Regions from separate parts of the Streptomyces sp. NPDC087440 genome, predicted to be linked through region 1. Evidence: riboswitches for the same ligand, from Rfam matches in the RefSeq annotation. Region 1 holds a riboswitch; each other region holds the start of a gene.
The links. A riboswitch is a leader RNA that binds a small molecule or an ion and turns the genes downstream of it on or off. The one in region 1 is predicted to bind cobalamin.
Positions count from the first base shown of each region.

Region 1 (4,140 bases):
TCCGCGTCGAGGTCGTCGATGGCCTGCACGATGTCACCGAACTCGGCGTAGCACATGTGGGTGTGGATCTGGGTGTCCGGGCGCACCCCGCTGGTGGTGAGGCGGAAGGACTCCGTCGCCCAGGCGAGGTACGCCGCGTGGTCGGCGGCGCGCAGCGGGAGCGTCTCGCGCAGGGCGGGCTCGTCCACCTGGATCACCGAAGTACCCGCCGCCTCAAGGTCGTTGACCTCGTCGCGCAGGGCGAGCGCCACCTGCCGGGCGGTGTCGCCGAGCGGCTGGTCGTCCCGTACGAACGACCAGGCGAGCATCGTCACCGGGCCGGTCAGCATGCCCTTGACCGGGCGGTCGGTGAGAGAGTTGGCGTACGCGGTCCAGCGCACCGTCATCGGCTCGGGGCGCGAGATGTCACCGGCCAGGACCGGCGGGCGGACGTAGCGGGTGCCGTACGACTGGACCCAGCCGTGCTGGGTGGCCAGGTAGCCGGTGAGCTGTTCGGCGAAGTGCTGGACCATGTCGTTGCGTTCGGGCTCGCCGTGCACCAGGACGTCGATGCCCGCCTTCTCCTGGAAGGCGAGGACGTCGCGGATCTCCGTCTTGATGCGCTCCTCGTAGCCCGCCGTGTCGATCCGTCCCGCCCTCAAGTCGGCCCGGGCGGTGCGCAGTTCGGTGGTCTGCGGGAAGGAGCCGATCGTGGTCGTCGGGAGGAGGGGCAGGCCGAGCGCGGCGCGCTGGGCCTCGGTGCGCTGTGCGTACGGTGCCGAGCGGCGGCCGTCCGCGTCCGTCACGGCGTCGACCCGGGCCCGTACGGCAGGGTCGCGGGTGATGGGGGAGTTGGCCCGGGAAGCCAAGTCGGCCCGGTTGCGGGCGAGTTCGGCGGTGATGCTGCCGGTGCCCTGGGTGAGGCCCTTCGCCAGGGTGACGATCTCGGCGGTCTTCTGCTTGGCGAAGGCGAGCCAGCGCAGCACCTGCGGGTCGACGTCGCGTTCGGCGGTCGCGTCGACGGGGACGTGCAACAGCGAGCAGGAGGCCGCCACGTCGACGCGGTCGGCGAGGCCCAGGAGGGTGCCGAGGGTGGCGAGGGACTTCTCGTAGTCGTTGATCCAGATGTTGCGGCCGTCGACGACGCCCGCGACCAGGCGCTTTCCGGGCAGCCCGCCGACCGAGGCGAGCGCGTCGAGGTGGGCGGCGGCGGGGCCGGTGAAGTCCAGTGCCAGACCCTCGACCGGGGCCTTGGCGAGCACCGACAGGGCGTCGCCGAGGCGGTCGAAGTAGGAGGCCACCAGGAGCTGCGGCCGGTCGGTGAGCCCGCCCAGGTCGCGGTAGGCGCGGGCGGCGGCGTTCAGCTCGGCCGGGGTGCGGTCCTGGACCAGCGCGGGCTCGTCGAGCTGCACCCACTCCGCCCCGGCGGCCCGCAGATCGGCCAGCACCTCGGCGTACACCGGCAGCAGCCGGTCGAGGAGGGTCAGCGGCTCGAAGTCGGCGGCGACACCCGGGGCGGGCTTCGCGAGGAGGAGGTACGTGACCGGGCCGACCAGCACGGGACGTGCGGCGAGGCCGAGCGCGAGGGCCTCCGTCAGCTCGGCGACCTGCTTGGTGGAGTCGGCCGCGAAGACGGTGTCGGGGCCCAACTCCGGCACGAGGTAGTGGTAGTTGGTGTCGAACCACTTGGTCATTTCCAGGGGTGCCACGTCCTGGTTGCCGCGCGCCATCGCGAAGTACCCGTCGAGGGCGTCGGCGGCGACGGCCGCGCGGTGACGGTCGGGGACCGCGCCGACCATCACGCTGGTGTCGAGCACGTGGTCGTAGTACGAGAAGTCGCCGGTGGGCACCTCGTGGAGGCCGGCCCCGGCCAACTGCTCCCAGTTCGTACGGCGCAGACCCGCCGCGGTCTCCTTCAGGGCGTCGGCGGTGACCCGGCCCCTCCAGTAGCCCTCGATCGCCTTCTTGAGCTCTCGGTTCCTGCCCTGGCGGGGGTAGCCGTACACGGTGGCGCGTGCTGCCGCGGCTGCGGACTTCGATGTCACGGAAATCTCCTTCGCGAGATGACTCCTGAGCACCCCGGCAACGGGACGCGGACGCGAAGGGATGACGACATCCGGTGAACCCGACAACTCCGCCACGGGGAGAGGTCGTTCCGCCAGATGTGTACGCCGACCCGCCCACGAGGTCACCGGAATGTCCGCACCCGAACGGTCGGGTGCGGGCAACGGGCAGGTCTTCGGACTCGCGAGCACTTCTGCCGGGGCAGATCTCCTACTGGCCGTCGCTTCCCAGGTCCGTACGGACCCAGTGCGTATGACGGCGGTCGTTCCCACTCACCGCTGCGGGGCAGTCCCGGATTCCCACCAGGTTCCCTCTTGCGACGCCGCTGCCTGGCGGGCAGGGCGAACCAGTTGCACCGGCCACCATAGGGGGCGGGGGCGGCGCCCGGTGACCGGAGTTCACATTCCGGACCGTGACATGAGACACGGGGGTGTGCCCGTCGCGCGGGTGCACCCCCGTGCCGGAGCGGTCAGCGGCGGCCGAGACCCCGGTCCAGCGCCCGGTACAGCTCGCCGTCCGCGGTGTCCGCGTCCAGCGACCAGACCATCGCGCCGCCCAGGCCCCGGGCCCGTACGTACGCGGCCTTGGTGGTGAGGACCAGCGGGTCGTCGTACGTCCACAGGGTGGTGCCGTCGAAGATCCAGGCGTGACCGGCGAGGAGGTCGCGGTGCACCTTGAACTTCCCCGACTGCACCAGGGGCTTGAGCTCCTTGTAGTCCGCGTAACCGGCCGCCCACTTGGCGGGGGCGGGTCCGGCTGCGGGCTTGCCGAGGCCGTTGCCGCCGCCGGTGACGCCGGTCCAGCCCTGACCGTAGAACGGCATGCCGACGACCAGCTTGCGGGCGGGTGCGCCGCGCTTCAGCCAGGACTCGACCGTGCCGTGCACGCTGAAGTCGCCCCGGGCGAAGAGCGCGGACTGCTGGGCGGTCTTCTTCTCGCCGCTGACGTGGAAGTCGTACCCCTGGAGGTTGACGAAGTCGAAGTCCCTCATGATCTTGGCGACTTCGAAGCCCGCGTCGATCTTCGCGTCGGCGGTGGGAACGAAGGCCGACAGCTCGTAGTGCTTGCGCTTCTGCTTGCCGAGCGCGTCGAGCTGGGTGCGGAACTCCTTCACCAGGGCGGTGAAGTTCTGCTTGTCCTCGGGGCGGTGGACGGTGTCGACGTCGCCCTCGGAGCCGGGCCACTCCCAGTCGATGTCGATGCCGTCGAAGACGCCTTCGGCGGCTCCTTCGCCGCCGCGCACGCCGTCCTTGGGCAGGTTGCCCTTGAGGTAGAGGTCGATGCAGGAGGTGACGAGGGCCTTGCGGGAGGCGGCGGTGAGGGCGGCGTCGGAGAAGTTGGTCGACCAGCTCCAACCACCCAGCGAGATCAGGGCCTTGAGGCCCTTGTGCTTGGCCTTCAGCTCCTTGATCTGGTTGAAGTTCCCGGCGAGGGCCTGGGTGTCGGTGTCGGCCACGCCGTCGACGGAGTTGGCGGCGTCCAGCGGGCGCTGGTAGTCGGCCCACGGGTCACTCTCGCCCGGGAGGGGCGTCAGGAAGCACTTGCCGCTCTTGTCGACGTTGCCGAAGGCGTAGTTGAGGTGGGTGAGGCGGGCCGCGGTGCCGCTGGTGTCCAGGTCCTGGATCTGGTAGTCGCGGCCGTAGACGCCCCATTGGGTGAAGTAGCCGACCCGACGCAGGGACGGCGTGTCACCGTGTCCGGCCTGCTGTCCGGCCTGCTGGGCCGTCGGCTTGGCGGCCGGGACCGCCGGGGCCGCGGAGGCGGAGGGGGCCAGTGTGGCGAGGAGCGAAGTGACGCAGGCGGCGGCTGTGAGAGCCGACCCTTTCAGGAGTCTTCGTCGCATGTGCGGACGCTATTGGTCTGGACCATGCAGGGTCAAGAGGTGGTCATGAAGAGTTGTGCGCGCCCCGTCGGGTGTGCTCAGTCGGGTGCGGTGACGAGCCCCAACTCGTATGCGGTGATCACCAGTTGGACCCGGTCGCGGGCGTCCAGCTTGGTGAAGAGGCGGGAGACGTGCGTCTTGGCGGTGGTGACCGAGATGAAGAGCTCCTCCGCGATCTCCGTGTTCGACCGGCCGAGCCCGACCAGGGTGAGCAC
Region 1 covers NZ_JBIUXN010000001.1:939,610-943,749, forward strand. The annotation lists gene metE (5-methyltetrahydropteroyltriglutamate--homocysteine S-methyltransferase) at 1-2,024, opposite strand, end outside; cobalamin riboswitch at 2,192-2,409, opposite strand; gene ACIO3O_RS04275 (glycoside hydrolase family 18 protein) at 2,513-3,886, opposite strand; gene ACIO3O_RS04280 (response regulator) at 3,964-4,140, opposite strand, start outside.

Region 2 (4,140 bases), on a different contig from region 1:
CGGGCGGCGAAGTCGAGGATGTCGGCGACGGCCTGCGGGTGGCCGGCAGCGACGGTGGCCACTGCGGAGGGTGCCCAGTCGGCGTCCTCCATCGCCTGGACCAGGCCACGAGCCTGCTCCTCGATCGCGTCGGCGTCGGTGCGCTTGGCCGCCGACTCGTCCAGGCCGAGGGCCTCGCGCAGGCCGGGCAGCGATGCGGTGCCGCCCCAGATCTGGCGGGCCCGCAGGATGGCGAGGACCAGGTTGACGCGGGCTTCGCCTGCGGGGGCGCCGCCCAGGACGTGCAGGCCGTCGCGGATCTGGACGTCCTTGATCTCACAGAGCCAGCCGTCGAGATGCATGATGAAGTCGTCGAAGCCCTCGTCCTCCGGCCGGTTCTCGATGCCGAGGTCGTGGTCCAGCTTCGCAGCCTGGATGAGCGTCCAGATCTGGGCGCGGACGGCCGGGAGCTTCGCCGGGTCCATGGACGCGATCTGTGCGTGTTCGTCCAGGAGTTGTTCCAGGCGGGCGATGTCGCCGTAGCTGTCGGCGCGGGCCATCGGCGGCACCAGGTGGTCGATCAGGGTGGCGTGCACGCGGCGCTTGGCCTGGGTGCCCTCGCCCGGGTCGTTGACCAGGAACGGGTAGATGAGGGGAATGTCGCCGAGGGCGGCGTCGGGGCCGCAGGCGGCGGACAGACCGGCGTTCTTGCCGGGCAGCCACTCCAGGTTGCCGTGCTTGCCGAGGTGGACCATCGCGTCGGCGCCGAAGCCGTTGTCGTCGGCGGACGCGGCGATCCAGCGGTAGGCGGCCAGGTAGTGGTGGGACGGCGGCAGATCGGGGTCGTGGTAGATCGCGATCGGGTTCTCGCCGAAGCCGCGCGGCGGCTGGATGAGGATGAGGAGGTTCCCGAACCGCAGGGCGGCGAGCACGATGTCGCCCTCCGGGTTGGCGGACCGGTCCACGAACATCTCGCCCGGCGCGGGGCCCCAGTGCTGTTCGACGGACTCGCGCAGCTCGGCGGGCAGGGTGGCGAACCAGCGCCGGTAGTCGGCGGCCGGGATGCGCACGGGGTTGCGGGCGAGCTGCTCCTCGGTGAGCCACTCCTGGTCGTGGCCGCCGGCCTCGATCAGGGCGTAGATCAGCTCGTCGCCGTCGCCGGAGACCAGGCCGGGGATCTCCTGCGTACCGAAGTCGTAGCCCTCCTCCTTGAGGCGGCGCAGCAGGGCGACGGCGCTGGCGGGCGTGTCGAGGCCGACCGCGTTGCCGATGCGGGAGTGCTTCGTCGGGTACGCGGACAGGATCAGCGCGAGCTTCTTCTCGGCGTTGGGGATGTGCCGCAGCCGGGCGTGGCGCACGGCGATCCCGGCGACGCGCGCGGCGCGCTCGGTGTCGGCGACGTACGAGGGCAGGCCGTCCTCGTCGATCTCCTTGAAGGAGAACGGGACGGTGATCAGGCGGCCGTCGAACTCCGGTACGGCGATCTGGCTGGCGGCGTCCAGCGGGGACACGCCCTCGTCGTTCTCCTCCCAGTCGGCGCGCGAGCTGGTGAGGCACAGGGCCTGGAGGATCGGGATGTCGAGGCCGGTGAGGGCGCCCGCGTCCCAGGACTCGTCGTCGCCACCGGCGGAGGCGTCGGCGGGGCGGGTGCCACCGGCCGCGAGCACGGTCGTGACGATGGCGTCGGCGGCGCGCAGCTCGTCGATGAGCTCCGGCTCCGGTGTGCGCAGGGACGCGACGTACAGCGGCAGCGGGCGGGCGCCCGCGTCCTCGATCTGTCCGCACAGGGCGTCGATGAAGGCGGTGTTGCCGCTCATGTGGTGGGCGCGGTAGTAGAGCACCGCGACGGTGGGTCCTTCGACGTCCTCGCGGGCGGTGCGCTCCAGGGGGCCCCAGGAGGGCGCCGGTGCCGGTGACTCGAAACCGTGGCCGGTGAGGAGCACGGTGTCGGAGAGGAAGCGGGCGAGCTGCTCCAGGTTGGCGGGTCCGCCGTGCGCCAGGTAGGCGTGCGCCTCGGCGGCGATGCCGACGGGGACGGTGGAGGCGGCCATCAGCTGGGCGTCGGGGGCCTGTTCACCGGTGAGGACGACGACGGGCCTGCCGGTGGCGAGGACCTGGTCGAGGCCCTCCTGCCAGGCGCGGACACCGCCGAGCAGGCGCACGACGACGAGGTCGGTGCCGTCCAGGAGGGCGGGCAGGTCCGCCAGGTCGAGGCGGGAGGGGTTCGCGTAGCGGTAGCGAGTCGGTCCGTCCGAGGAGCGGGCGCTGAGCAGGTCGGTGTCGGACGTCGACAGGAGCAGGATCATGCGGCGTCGGGCCTTCCTCGGGGTGTCCACGCCCCGGGCGGTGTTCGGACTGCTCGAACGAAAGTCGAGAAGCTACGGAAGGGAGTTCCTGACTCGCACGGCCCGGGGGCCGTGCTCACAGTGGCGGGACCGCGCCGGAATCGCACCGGGCTTCCTCCCCTGTCGCCTTTCGGTGGCGACTGCCGCCCTGGGGCGACGCGACGGACCGCATGGCCCGCCACCAGGCATATTAGGCGTACGGGTCAAGCGGGCGGCACCCGGCGGTCGAACAGGAGTCGGCCTTGGGTCGGTATGCTCGCCGCCATGCCCCCACCAGCCTCTTCGCCGTCGGCCCCCGGCGAGAACTCCCCGCGCACCCGTGGTGACGCGTGCCCCGGGTCCCTGCGGCTGCACCGTGCGGACGACGGGGCGCTGGCGCGTGTCCGCCTGCCCGGCGGCATCGTCACGGCGGAGCAGGCGGACGTGCTCGGGGAGTTGGCCGCGGAGCTCGGCGAGGGTGACATTCACCTCACTTCGCGGGGCAACGCGCAACTGCGCGCCCTGCCCGCCGACTGTGGTGGCGAACTGGCGCTGCGGCTCGGCGAGTCGGGCCTGTTGCCGTCCGCCCGGCACGAGCGGGTGCGCAATCTGGTGGCCTCTCCGCTGTCGGGTCTCGACGGCCGGGGGAACGCCGATGTGGGGCCCTGGCTGGCGGAGTTGGACGCGCTGCTGTGCGCGAGCGAGCGGGCCGTCGCCCTGTCCGGCCGCTTCCTGTTCGCGCTGGACGACGGGCGCGGTGACGTGGACGCCCTGGGTGCGGACGTGACGCTCCTCGCGCGGCGTGACGGCGACGTCCTGCTGCGGGTCGGCGGGGCCGCCGATGCGGTACGGGTTCCCGGTGCGCAGGCGGCAGGTGCGGCCCTGGTGGCTGCCGAAACCTTTCTGGACAGTGCTCCGGACGCGGGCACCTGGCGGATCGCCGAGCTGCCCGACGGCCCGGAAGTACTCCTCGCACAGGTGGTACGGAAGCTGGGTGCGCCCCGCACACCGGCCCCCGCCCGGCCCGGCGAGGCAGCGGTGCCCGGCACCGGTGTCGTGACCGGGGGTGCGTCCGGTGCGGCGGCACTGTCGGTGGGGGCGCCTCTGGGGCGTGTCACCGCCGCACAGTGGCGGCTGCTGGCCGACACCGCACGCGGTGCCGGCGACGGCACGCTGCGCCTGACACCGTGGCGCGGCGTCGTCGTGCCGGGCGTCGCCCCCGAGCGGGCGGCCGTGCTGCTCGGTGCGCTGGGCGCGGCCGGGCTGGTCACCGGCCCGGACTCCCCCTGGAGCGGCGTCGGGGCGTGCATCGGCCGCCCGGGCTGCGCGAAGTCGCTGTCCGACGTGCGGGCCCTGGCGGCGGCCGCCGTGGGGGCCGCCCCGGGTCCGGCGGGGGCGCTTCCTGTCTACTGGTCGGGTTGCGCACGCCGGTGCGGGCACCCGCACGGCGACTGGGTCGACGTCGTGGCCACCCCGGACGGACACGAGGTGTCCGTCGTGCACGGTGACTCCCGCACCTCCCCCGTCGCCGTCACGGAACGGGCGCTGCCCGCAGCCGTGACCGCCGCCCGCGCCTGATCCCGTACCCCGAAGACTTCGTTTTCCCGTCCCGCCCGTCCGCAGAAGAGAGCGACAGCACAGTGCACCAGTACGAGAAGGACGGACCGGCGATCTACCGCCAGTCCTTCGCCACGATCCGCGCCGAGGCGGATCTGGCGGGCCTGCCCGCCGACGTCAGCCAGGTCGCGGTCCGCATGATCCACGCCTGCGGCATGGTCGACCTGGTGCGGGACATCGGCTTCAGCCCGAACGTGGTGGCCGACGCCCGCGCCGCACT
Region 2 covers NZ_JBIUXN010000013.1:128,638-132,777, reverse strand. The annotation lists gene cobN (cobaltochelatase subunit CobN) at 1-2,285, opposite strand, end outside; cobalamin riboswitch at 2,347-2,484, opposite strand; gene cobG (precorrin-3B synthase) at 2,577-3,881, shown strand; gene ACIO3O_RS24790 (precorrin-8X methylmutase) at 3,944-4,140, shown strand, end outside.
Region 2: another riboswitch for cobalamin. It lies ahead of cobN (cobaltochelatase subunit CobN); the one in region 1 lies ahead of metE (5-methyltetrahydropteroyltriglutamate--homocysteine S-methyltransferase).

Region 3 (4,140 bases), on a different contig from region 1:
ACCCGGCGTTGACGCCCCGGGCGCCCCTAGGGAGAACCCGCCCGCACCGCCGTTCCGGTGAAAAGCGGAACGGCGGTGCGGCGTTTCGGGTCACCGTGATGCCCCATCCAGTTCATCTTCCGTTCACTCAGGTTGCTTACGTTCCAACGGCCACTGACCTCAAACGATTGCCTGGGTAAATGGAACACATCACGCTCCTTCTCGGAATCGTGATCGTGACCGCTCTCGTGTTCGATTTCACGAACGGTTTCCACGACACTGCCAACGCGATGGCGACCACCATCTCGACCGGCGCACTCAAGCCCAAGACGGCGGTGGCCATGTCCGCCGTGCTCAACCTCGTTGGTGCCTTCCTCTCCGTGGAGGTCGCCAAGACGATCTCCGGCGGGCTCATCAACGAGAGCGGCATCACGACAGAAGTGATCTTCGCGGCGCTGGTCGGCGCGATCCTCTGGAACCTGTTGACCTGGCTGATCGGCCTGCCGTCCAGTTCCTCCCACGCACTCTTCGGCGGCCTCATCGGCGCCACCCTGATGTCGGTGGGCGCCTCCGGCGTCAACGGCAGCGTCGTCATCACCAAGGTGCTGCTGCCCGCGATCGCCGCGCCGATCGTCGCCGGCATCGCCGCGTACCTCGCCACGAAGCTCACCTTCAAGCTGGCGAGCAAGACCGACGAGAAGGCCACCGCCAAGGGCTACCGGGCGGGCCAGATCGCCTCCGCCGGTCTCGTCTCGCTGGCGCACGGCACCAACGACGCGCAGAAGACCATGGGTGTCATCACCCTGGCCCTGGTCACCGGCAACGTGCTGGCCCCCGGCGCCAACCCCCCGATGTGGGTCATCGTCTCGGCCGGTGTCGCCATCGCGCTCGGCACCTACCTCGGCGGCTGGCGCATCATCCGCACCATGGGCAAGGGCCTCACGGACCTGCGTCCGCCGCAGGGCTTCGCCGCCCAGACCGGCGCCGCGACGGTCATCCTGGCCTCCTCGCACCTCGGTTTCTCCCTCTCCACCACGCAGGTCTGCTCCGGCTCCGTGATGGGCGCGGGCCTGGGCCGCAAGGGCGGCGTGGTCCGCTGGTCGACCGCGACCCGGATGTTCGTGGCGTGGGGTCTGACCCTGCCCGCCGCGGGCGCGGTCGCCGCGGCCGCCGAGTTCCTCACCGGTCAGGGCACGTGGGGCGTCACCGTCGTCGCGATCCTGCTGGTGGCCGGGTCCGCCGCGATCTGGGCGCTGTCGCGCCGCAAGCCGGTCACCGCCGACGACCTCGACGAGACGGCTGCCGCCGCCGAGCCCGCGGGCGTCGTCACCACGGCCATCGCCGCGGTCACCCCGCCCCCGGCCGGTGTCTTCCCGAGCGAGGCCACGTACTCGGCCACCGGTGATCTGAAGACCACCCTCCACTCCCCCACCGCCGACCCGGTCCGCCCGGCCGCATCGGTCTAAGGACACACGCGACATGAACATCGACTGGGCAGCTCTCGGCACCGTCTTCGGTGTCAGCCTCGTGGCCACCGTCGCCCTGGTGGGCCTGTTCACCCTGGGCATCGTGGGCCTCTCCAAGCAGACCGCGGCCGCCGCCTCGGGCGGCTCCGCCCCGATGGCCCGCACCGGCGCGTACGCCTGCTTCGCGCTGTGCGCGGCGGCGGTGGCGTACGGGATCTTCCTGATCGTCGCCTGACGCGCACACCCGCCCGTCACCCGACCCGCACCCCCTTCGAACCGCCCCGCGCCCCGTGCGCGGGGCGGTTTCGCGTGCGCCCCCTGCCCGCCCCGTGTGGGCCTCCGCACACCGGACTGCCGCAGGTCAACCCCAGGTTGACGGGTGTTCGCGGGGCGTGGTGGACTGCCGGAGCCAATACGGCGGCATGGAGAGGAAGCCGGTGCGAATCCGGCGCGGTCCCGCCACTGTCACGGTCGATCCGAGAAGGGTCGCGCCGAAGCCAGGAACTCCCAGCCGCTCGTCACCTCGAACCAGGGCGCGGACCCTGAGTTAAGGACACGTCGCCATGCCCGGCTGCGGTACACGCGGTTCCGTTGTCATGCCCCCGTACGCGTTCGCGGTCGGCGCCGCCCTCGGGATGGCCTGCGACGCCGTGTTCGGGGACCCGCGCCGGGGACATCCGGTCGCCCTCTTCGGACGTGCCGCCTCCACCGTCGAGAAGGCCCTGTGGCAGGACGACCGGGCGCGCGGCGCACTGCACACCCTGCTCTGCGTGGGCGGGGCCGCCGGAGCCGCCGCCGTCGCCTCCCGTCTCCTGCGCCGCTCCCCCGCCGCCTCCGTCGCGTTGACCGGTGCCGTCACCTGGTCCGTCGTCGGGGGTACGTCGCTGGGGCGCGAGGCCCGGGCGATCGGCGGGGCGCTGGCCGCCGGTGACCTGGAACTGGCCCGCGAACGCCTCCCCCACCTGTGCGGGCGCGACCCGCAGGCGCTGGACGGGCAGCAGATGGCGCGGGCCGTGGTCGAGTCGGTCGCCGAGAACACGTCGGACGCCGTGGTGGGCGCGCTGGTGTGGGGTGCGGTCGGGGGCGTGCCCGGGCTGGTCGCGTTCCGGGCGGTGAACACGCTGGACGCGATGGTCGGGCACAAGTCGGCGCGCTATCGCCGGTACGGGTGGGCCTCGGCCCGTCTCGACGACGTCGCGGGCTGGCCCGGCGCACGGCTCACCGCGGCGCTCGCGGTGCTGGCCGGGGACGACTCACGGGGCGCTCTGGCCGCCTGGCGCGCCGACGCCGCCGCGCACCCGAGCCCCAACGCGGGCCCCGTCGAGGCGTCCTTCGCGGGCGCGCTGGGCGTGCGGCTCGGCGGCACGCTGTCGTACGCGGGGCGGGTGGAGCACCGGGCGGTGCTGAACGGGGAGACGGGGCGTCCGGTGGACGTGCCCGACATCGAACGTGCGGTGCGGCTGTCGCGCCGGGTGGGTGTGCTGGCGCTGGCCGCGTGTGCGGCGGGGCGGCTGGCGTTTTCGTACGCGAAAGGACGTAACGCATGAGCGGCGGCGGACTGCTGGTCGCGGGGACCACTTCGGACGCGGGCAAGAGCGTCGTCACGGCGGGGATCTGCCGGTGGCTGGTGCGCCAGGGGGTGAAGGTCGCCCCGTTCAAGGCGCAGAACATGTCCCTGAACTCCTTCGTGACGCGTGAGGGCGCGGAGATCGGCCGCGCCCAGGCCATGCAGGCGCAGGCCGCACGCGTCGAGCCGACCGCGCTCATGAACCCGGTCCTCCTCAAGCCCGGCAGCGACAAGTCCAGCCAGGTGGTGCTGCTCGGCAAGCCGGTGGGCGAGATGAGCGCGCGCGGCTTCTTCGGCACGGCGGGCGGGAAGACGTACGGGAAGGGTGTTCAGGGCGGGCACCGGGAGGCGCTGCTCGGGACGGTCACGGAGTGCCTGGCGGAGCTGCGGAGCCAGTACGACGCGGTGATCTGCGAGGGGGCCGGCAGCCCCGCCGAGATCAACCTCCGCCGCACGGACATCGTCAACATGGGCATCGCGCGGGCCGCCGACTTCCCGGTGGTCGTGGTCGGCGACATCGACCGGGGCGGGGTCTTCGCCTCCTTCTTCGGCACGACGGCGCTGCTGGCGGAGGAGGACCAGCGGCTGGTCGCGGGGTACGTGGTGAACAAGTTCCGGGGTGATGTGTCGCTGTTGGAGCCCGGCCTCGACATGCTGGAGGACCTGACCGGCCGCAAGACGTACGGCGTGCTGCCCTTCGCGCACGGCCTGGGCATCGACGAGGAGGACGGCCTGCGGGTGTCCCTGCGGGGTGCGGTCCGCGAGTCGGTGGTGGCGCCGCCGGTGGGCGAGGACGTGCTGCGGGTCGCGGTGTGCGCGGTGCCGCTGATGTCGAACTTCACGGATGTGGACGCACTGGCCGCCGAGCCGGGTGTGGTCGTGCGCTTCGTGGACCGGGCCGAGGAGCTGGCCGACGCGGACCTGGTGGTCGTGCCGGGGACGCGGGGGACGGTCCGCGCGCTGGAGTGGCTGCGGGAGCGCGGCCTGGCCGACGCGCTGGCGCGGCGGGCCGCTGCCGGTCTCCCGGTGCTGGGCATCTGCGGCGGCTTCCAGCTGCTGGGCGAGCTGATCGAGGACGAGGTCGAGTCGAGGGCCGGGCTGGTCGAGGGGCTGGGCCTGCTGCCGGTA
Region 3 covers NZ_JBIUXN010000030.1:7,255-11,394, reverse strand. The annotation lists gene ACIO3O_RS38560 (lysozyme) at 1-12, shown strand, start outside; gene ACIO3O_RS38555 (anion permease) at 180-1,445, shown strand; gene ACIO3O_RS38550 (hypothetical protein) at 1,459-1,680, shown strand; cobalamin riboswitch at 1,833-1,972, shown strand; gene ACIO3O_RS38545 (cobalamin biosynthesis protein) at 2,042-2,992, shown strand; partial or broken gene ACIO3O_RS38540 (cobyric acid synthase) at 2,989-4,140, shown strand, end outside.
Region 3: another riboswitch for cobalamin. It lies ahead of ACIO3O_RS38545 (cobalamin biosynthesis protein); the one in region 1 lies ahead of metE (5-methyltetrahydropteroyltriglutamate--homocysteine S-methyltransferase).

Region 4 (4,140 bases), 340 kb from region 1:
GCGCACCAGGGCGAGGACTTCCAACTGCTGGGCGATGTCGAGGTGGTTCGTGGGCTCGTCGAGGATCAGGGCGCGCGGCTGCTGGGCGAGCGCGCGGGCGATCAGGACGCGCTGTTTCTCGCCGCCGGAGAGGGTGAGGTAGCCCCGGTCGGACAGGTGGGAGGCACCCACCTGGGCGAGGGCCGTGGCACAGGTGTCGCGGTCCTCGTCCGAGGTGCGGGCCATCGCGCGCTGGTGCGGGACGCGGCCCATCGCGACGACCTCGGCCACCGTGAAGTCGAACTCCGTGGAGGCCTCCTGGGGGAGCGCGGCCAGGCGGCGCGCGCTCTCCCGCGCGCTCATGCCGTACAGGTCGTCGCCGTCGAGGAGGACGGTGCCGGAGCTCGGGCGCAGGGCGCGGTAGACGGTGCGCAGGAGGGTGGACTTGCCGCTGCCGTTCGGGCCGATCAGGCCGACGAGTTGGCCGGTGGCGGCGTGCAGGGTGATGTCCGAGACCAGCCGCGCACCGGCGATCTCGACGGACAGGCCGGTGACGTCGATACGCATCACGCACCCCCGAAGCTGTAGGACTTGCGCCGCATGAGGAGGACGAAACAGGGGACTCCGACGGCCGCCGTCAGCACGCCGACCGGCAGTTCGACGGGCGCGAGGACGGTACGGGACAGCACGTCGACCCAGATCAGCAGCAGCGCGCCCAGCAGCGGGGCCACCGCGAGGAGGCGGCGATGATCGGCGCCCACCAGCATCCGTACCGCATGCGGAACCATCAGCCCCACGAAGCCGATCGCCCCGCTCACCGCGACCACCGCACCGGTCACGGCCGCGCACACGACGAACAGTTCTTTACGAAACCGGCCCGCGTCGACCCCGAGCGCGGCGGCGGTCTCGTCGCCCATCGCGAGGGCGTTCAACCGGCGCGCCGACCAGGCGAGATGGGCCAGACCGGCGAGCACGGCACCCGCCGCGATCGGCACCGAGGCCCAGCTCGCGCCGCCCAGGCTGCCCAGCAGCCACATCATGGCGGAACGGGCCGCCTCGCCGCGTTCGGCGGCGAACACCATGAAGGTGGTGATGGCCGAGAAGCCGTAGTACATGGCGGTGCCGGTCAGGACCAGGCGCAGCGGCGTGAGCCCGCGCGGGGTGCGCGCGACGACGTACACGAGGGTCATCGCGGCGAGCGCGGAGACGAACGCGGCCGCCGACAGCGCCCACACCCCCAGTGCACCGAGCGCGCCGAAGAGCAGGACGGCGTTCGCGCCGACGGCCGCGCCCGAGGAGATGCCCAGGACGAACGGGTCGGCCAGGGCGTTGCGGACCATGGCCTGCACGGCGATGCCGATCGCGGACAGGCCCGCGCCGACGACGGCGGCGAGGACGGCGCGCGGGAAACGCAGCTCCCAGACGATCGTGTACGCGGGGACCTCGTCCGGGGATATGGAGCCGCCGCTCAGCCCCGCCCAGAGGTAGCGCAGGACTTCCGCCCAGGTCAGACCGGACGCGCCGAGGCCCGCGCCGCAGACCAGGGAGAGGACGACGGCGGCGAGGAGGGCGGGGACGAGAAGGGCGAGGGGCAGCCGCCGGGGCGGCGCGGGGCCGGACGTGGTGCGGGCCGCCGCGGAGGGCGTGACGGGGCGGCGGTCGGTGGGCGTGGCCACGGGCAGGATCGCTTTCGCCTCGGGCCGCACGGCTGCGGCGACCGAAGCGGACCGGGAGTGCGGGACGCCCGGCGCAGCGTCTTTCGCAGTCCACGGCGAATTGACTCGTGCAGTTCGCTCCGCGGGTGATCGGGCTCGCGGGACCTGTGGCACCTACAAAGCCAGTGGGTCCGCCTACCGTTGCGGGTCAGCGCCGGACTTCGACCGGCTTCCCCCGCGGAGTTCCTGCAGCTTAAGGGGTGGACGGAGGGCCTTGATGCCGGGGGCTGCGACCTCGGGCCCCCGCTGGTTCGCGGCCCGGCCCGGGGGCCTCCCGCCCGGACCGGGGAGGTCCGGGCGACAGGGTGCCGTACAGGATCAGCCGCAACGCCCCCTCGGCGTCTTCCGCGTCACCACGTCCGGCGTCCCCGTCGTCGCGTCCAGCCAGACGACCTGGGCACCGGACACCGCCGCCGCGGCGATCTGCTCGCCCCGGTTGCAGGAGACACGGCCCTTGTACGTCCCCGGGGCGTCCGGCGCGCCCGAGGCCGCGAACTGGTGGAGCTTGCCGGTCGACTCGTTCCGTATCGCGGTGTCGGGGACGTACGTGCCGACCGTCACGGTGTCCGCCGAGACCGTCAGGTCGTACATGTTCAGGGCGTTCGGCCCGGTCTGCGGGCTGAGGTCGACGATGTTCGCGCCCGCGAGGTCGGAGCGGCGCAGGGTCGTCCTTCCCTCCGCCGAGCCGTCGTCCAGCAGCCAGAAGAGGTGTGTGCCGTTGAGGGCGGTCGGGCCGAGGCTGGTGCCGCTCGGGTTCTCGCGGACGACGGTGTTCTCGCCGGTCGCGACGGTGAGGAGGCGTGTGGCGAGGGAGTATTCGGCGGCGCGCGGAGCAGTCTCCGTGAGGGCGACCCGCCGCCGCTCCTGGTAGGCCACCTTGCCGTTGCTCGCCGAGGAGCCGTGCGCGCGGTGGTAGGTGCCGCCGCCGATGGACTCGATCTTCGACGGGTCCTTCAGGCTCAGGTACTTCACGCCCATCCGGCCGCCGTGGTTGTAGAAGTCGAACGCGACCAGGTCGCCGTCGACGTCGAGGGAGCTGCCGGTGGCCCTGCCCTCCCACAGCTTCTTGATCACGCCCCCGGCGATCGGCCGGGACAGCACCTCTGTGCCGCCGGGGCCCACCGCCTGCCAGACCACCGTCTTCCCGTCGGTGGCCGGATTGACGTGATAGCGGCCGTCGTTGGGGCTCATCAGGCGCTTCTCGCCCTTGCCGTCCACCCGTCCGGCCCACACGGAGTACGGTTCCGAGCCCGCCTCGTTCGACTTCGACGCCGCCCACCAGCCGCCGCCCGCGCCGAGGTTCGTGTCGGCGGTGTGGATGCGGCCGAACAGCTTCTCGGAGTCGATGCCGAGCGCCTGCTCCCAGCCGGGCACGATGCCGTGCGCGGTGAAGGCACGGGCGAGCGCCTTCTGCTGGGCGGCCGTGACCTGGAGGTCCTTCGCCGCCGCCAGCACGGCCGCGCGGCCCTCGGTGAAGCCGTCGATCGGGGTGAGGTACTGCGTCAGGGCCTTGTAGACGATGCGGTCGGCGAGGTCCGCGCCCAGTTCCTTGCGGGCGTCCCACAGGGCGCCGCCGAAGATCGTGGAGTTGAGGTGGACACCGCCGTTGTCGTTGGCGTACCCGACGCCGACGAAGGAGCCGGCCGTGGTGCGGCCGTCGCCCAGGTCGCGCAGGGCGCAGTCGCGCGGGCCCTTGGTGCGGCACAGGCGGTCGCCGACCAGGCCTGAGTCGGGGTCGGACATGGGGACGTCGTACGCGGCGGTCTCGATCGCGTTGCCGAAGTAGTCCGCGATCGCCTCGTTCATCGCGCCGGACTGGCCCGCGTAGACCAGGTTCGCGGAGGTCTCGACGACGGCGTGCGTCATCTCGTGCCCGACGACGTCCAGCCCGGCCGACAGCGGGAGGTACTCCTCGTCGCCGATGCCGTAGACCATCTTCTGGCCGTCCCAGAAGGCGTTCACGTACGGCATGCCGTAACTGCTGATCCCGACCAGGGAGTTGATGGTCATGCCCCGGCCGTCGAGGCTGTCGCGGCCGTGCTTGTCCTTGAAGTAGTCGAAGACGCGGGCCGCTCCCCAGTGCGCGTCGACCGCGCCTGCCTCGGTGGCGTCCGTGCCGAAGGCGGGGGTGGGGGAGGAGAACTCCTGGATGCCCTCGGGCCAGCGCCCGGACACGTCGCTCGCCCACGTGCCGCGGGCGTCCCAGGTGGACAGGGTGCGGTTGTAGCCGTCGTCCTGGGGGAGGCGGGTGCGGTCGCGCAGGACGTACAGGCCGCGCGTCTCGTCGTGGTCGACGTCGAGGGTGACGGGCTTGCCGTCCAGCTTGGTGCCGCTGCCCTTCGTGGCCTGGAGCGGCGGTTTCCCCTCCGTCGCGCGCGGTGCGGTGAACGTCTTGATACCGCTGTACTGGAGCACCGGATACCCGGCGCGCGCATCGACGTACACC
Region 4 covers NZ_JBIUXN010000001.1:597,488-601,627, reverse strand. The annotation lists gene ACIO3O_RS02620 (ABC transporter ATP-binding protein) at 1-546, opposite strand, end outside; gene ACIO3O_RS02615 (FecCD family ABC transporter permease) at 546-1,655, opposite strand; cobalamin riboswitch at 1,758-1,919, opposite strand; gene ACIO3O_RS02610 (M4 family metallopeptidase) at 2,013-4,140, opposite strand, start outside.
Region 4: another riboswitch for cobalamin. It lies ahead of ACIO3O_RS02615 (FecCD family ABC transporter permease); the one in region 1 lies ahead of metE (5-methyltetrahydropteroyltriglutamate--homocysteine S-methyltransferase).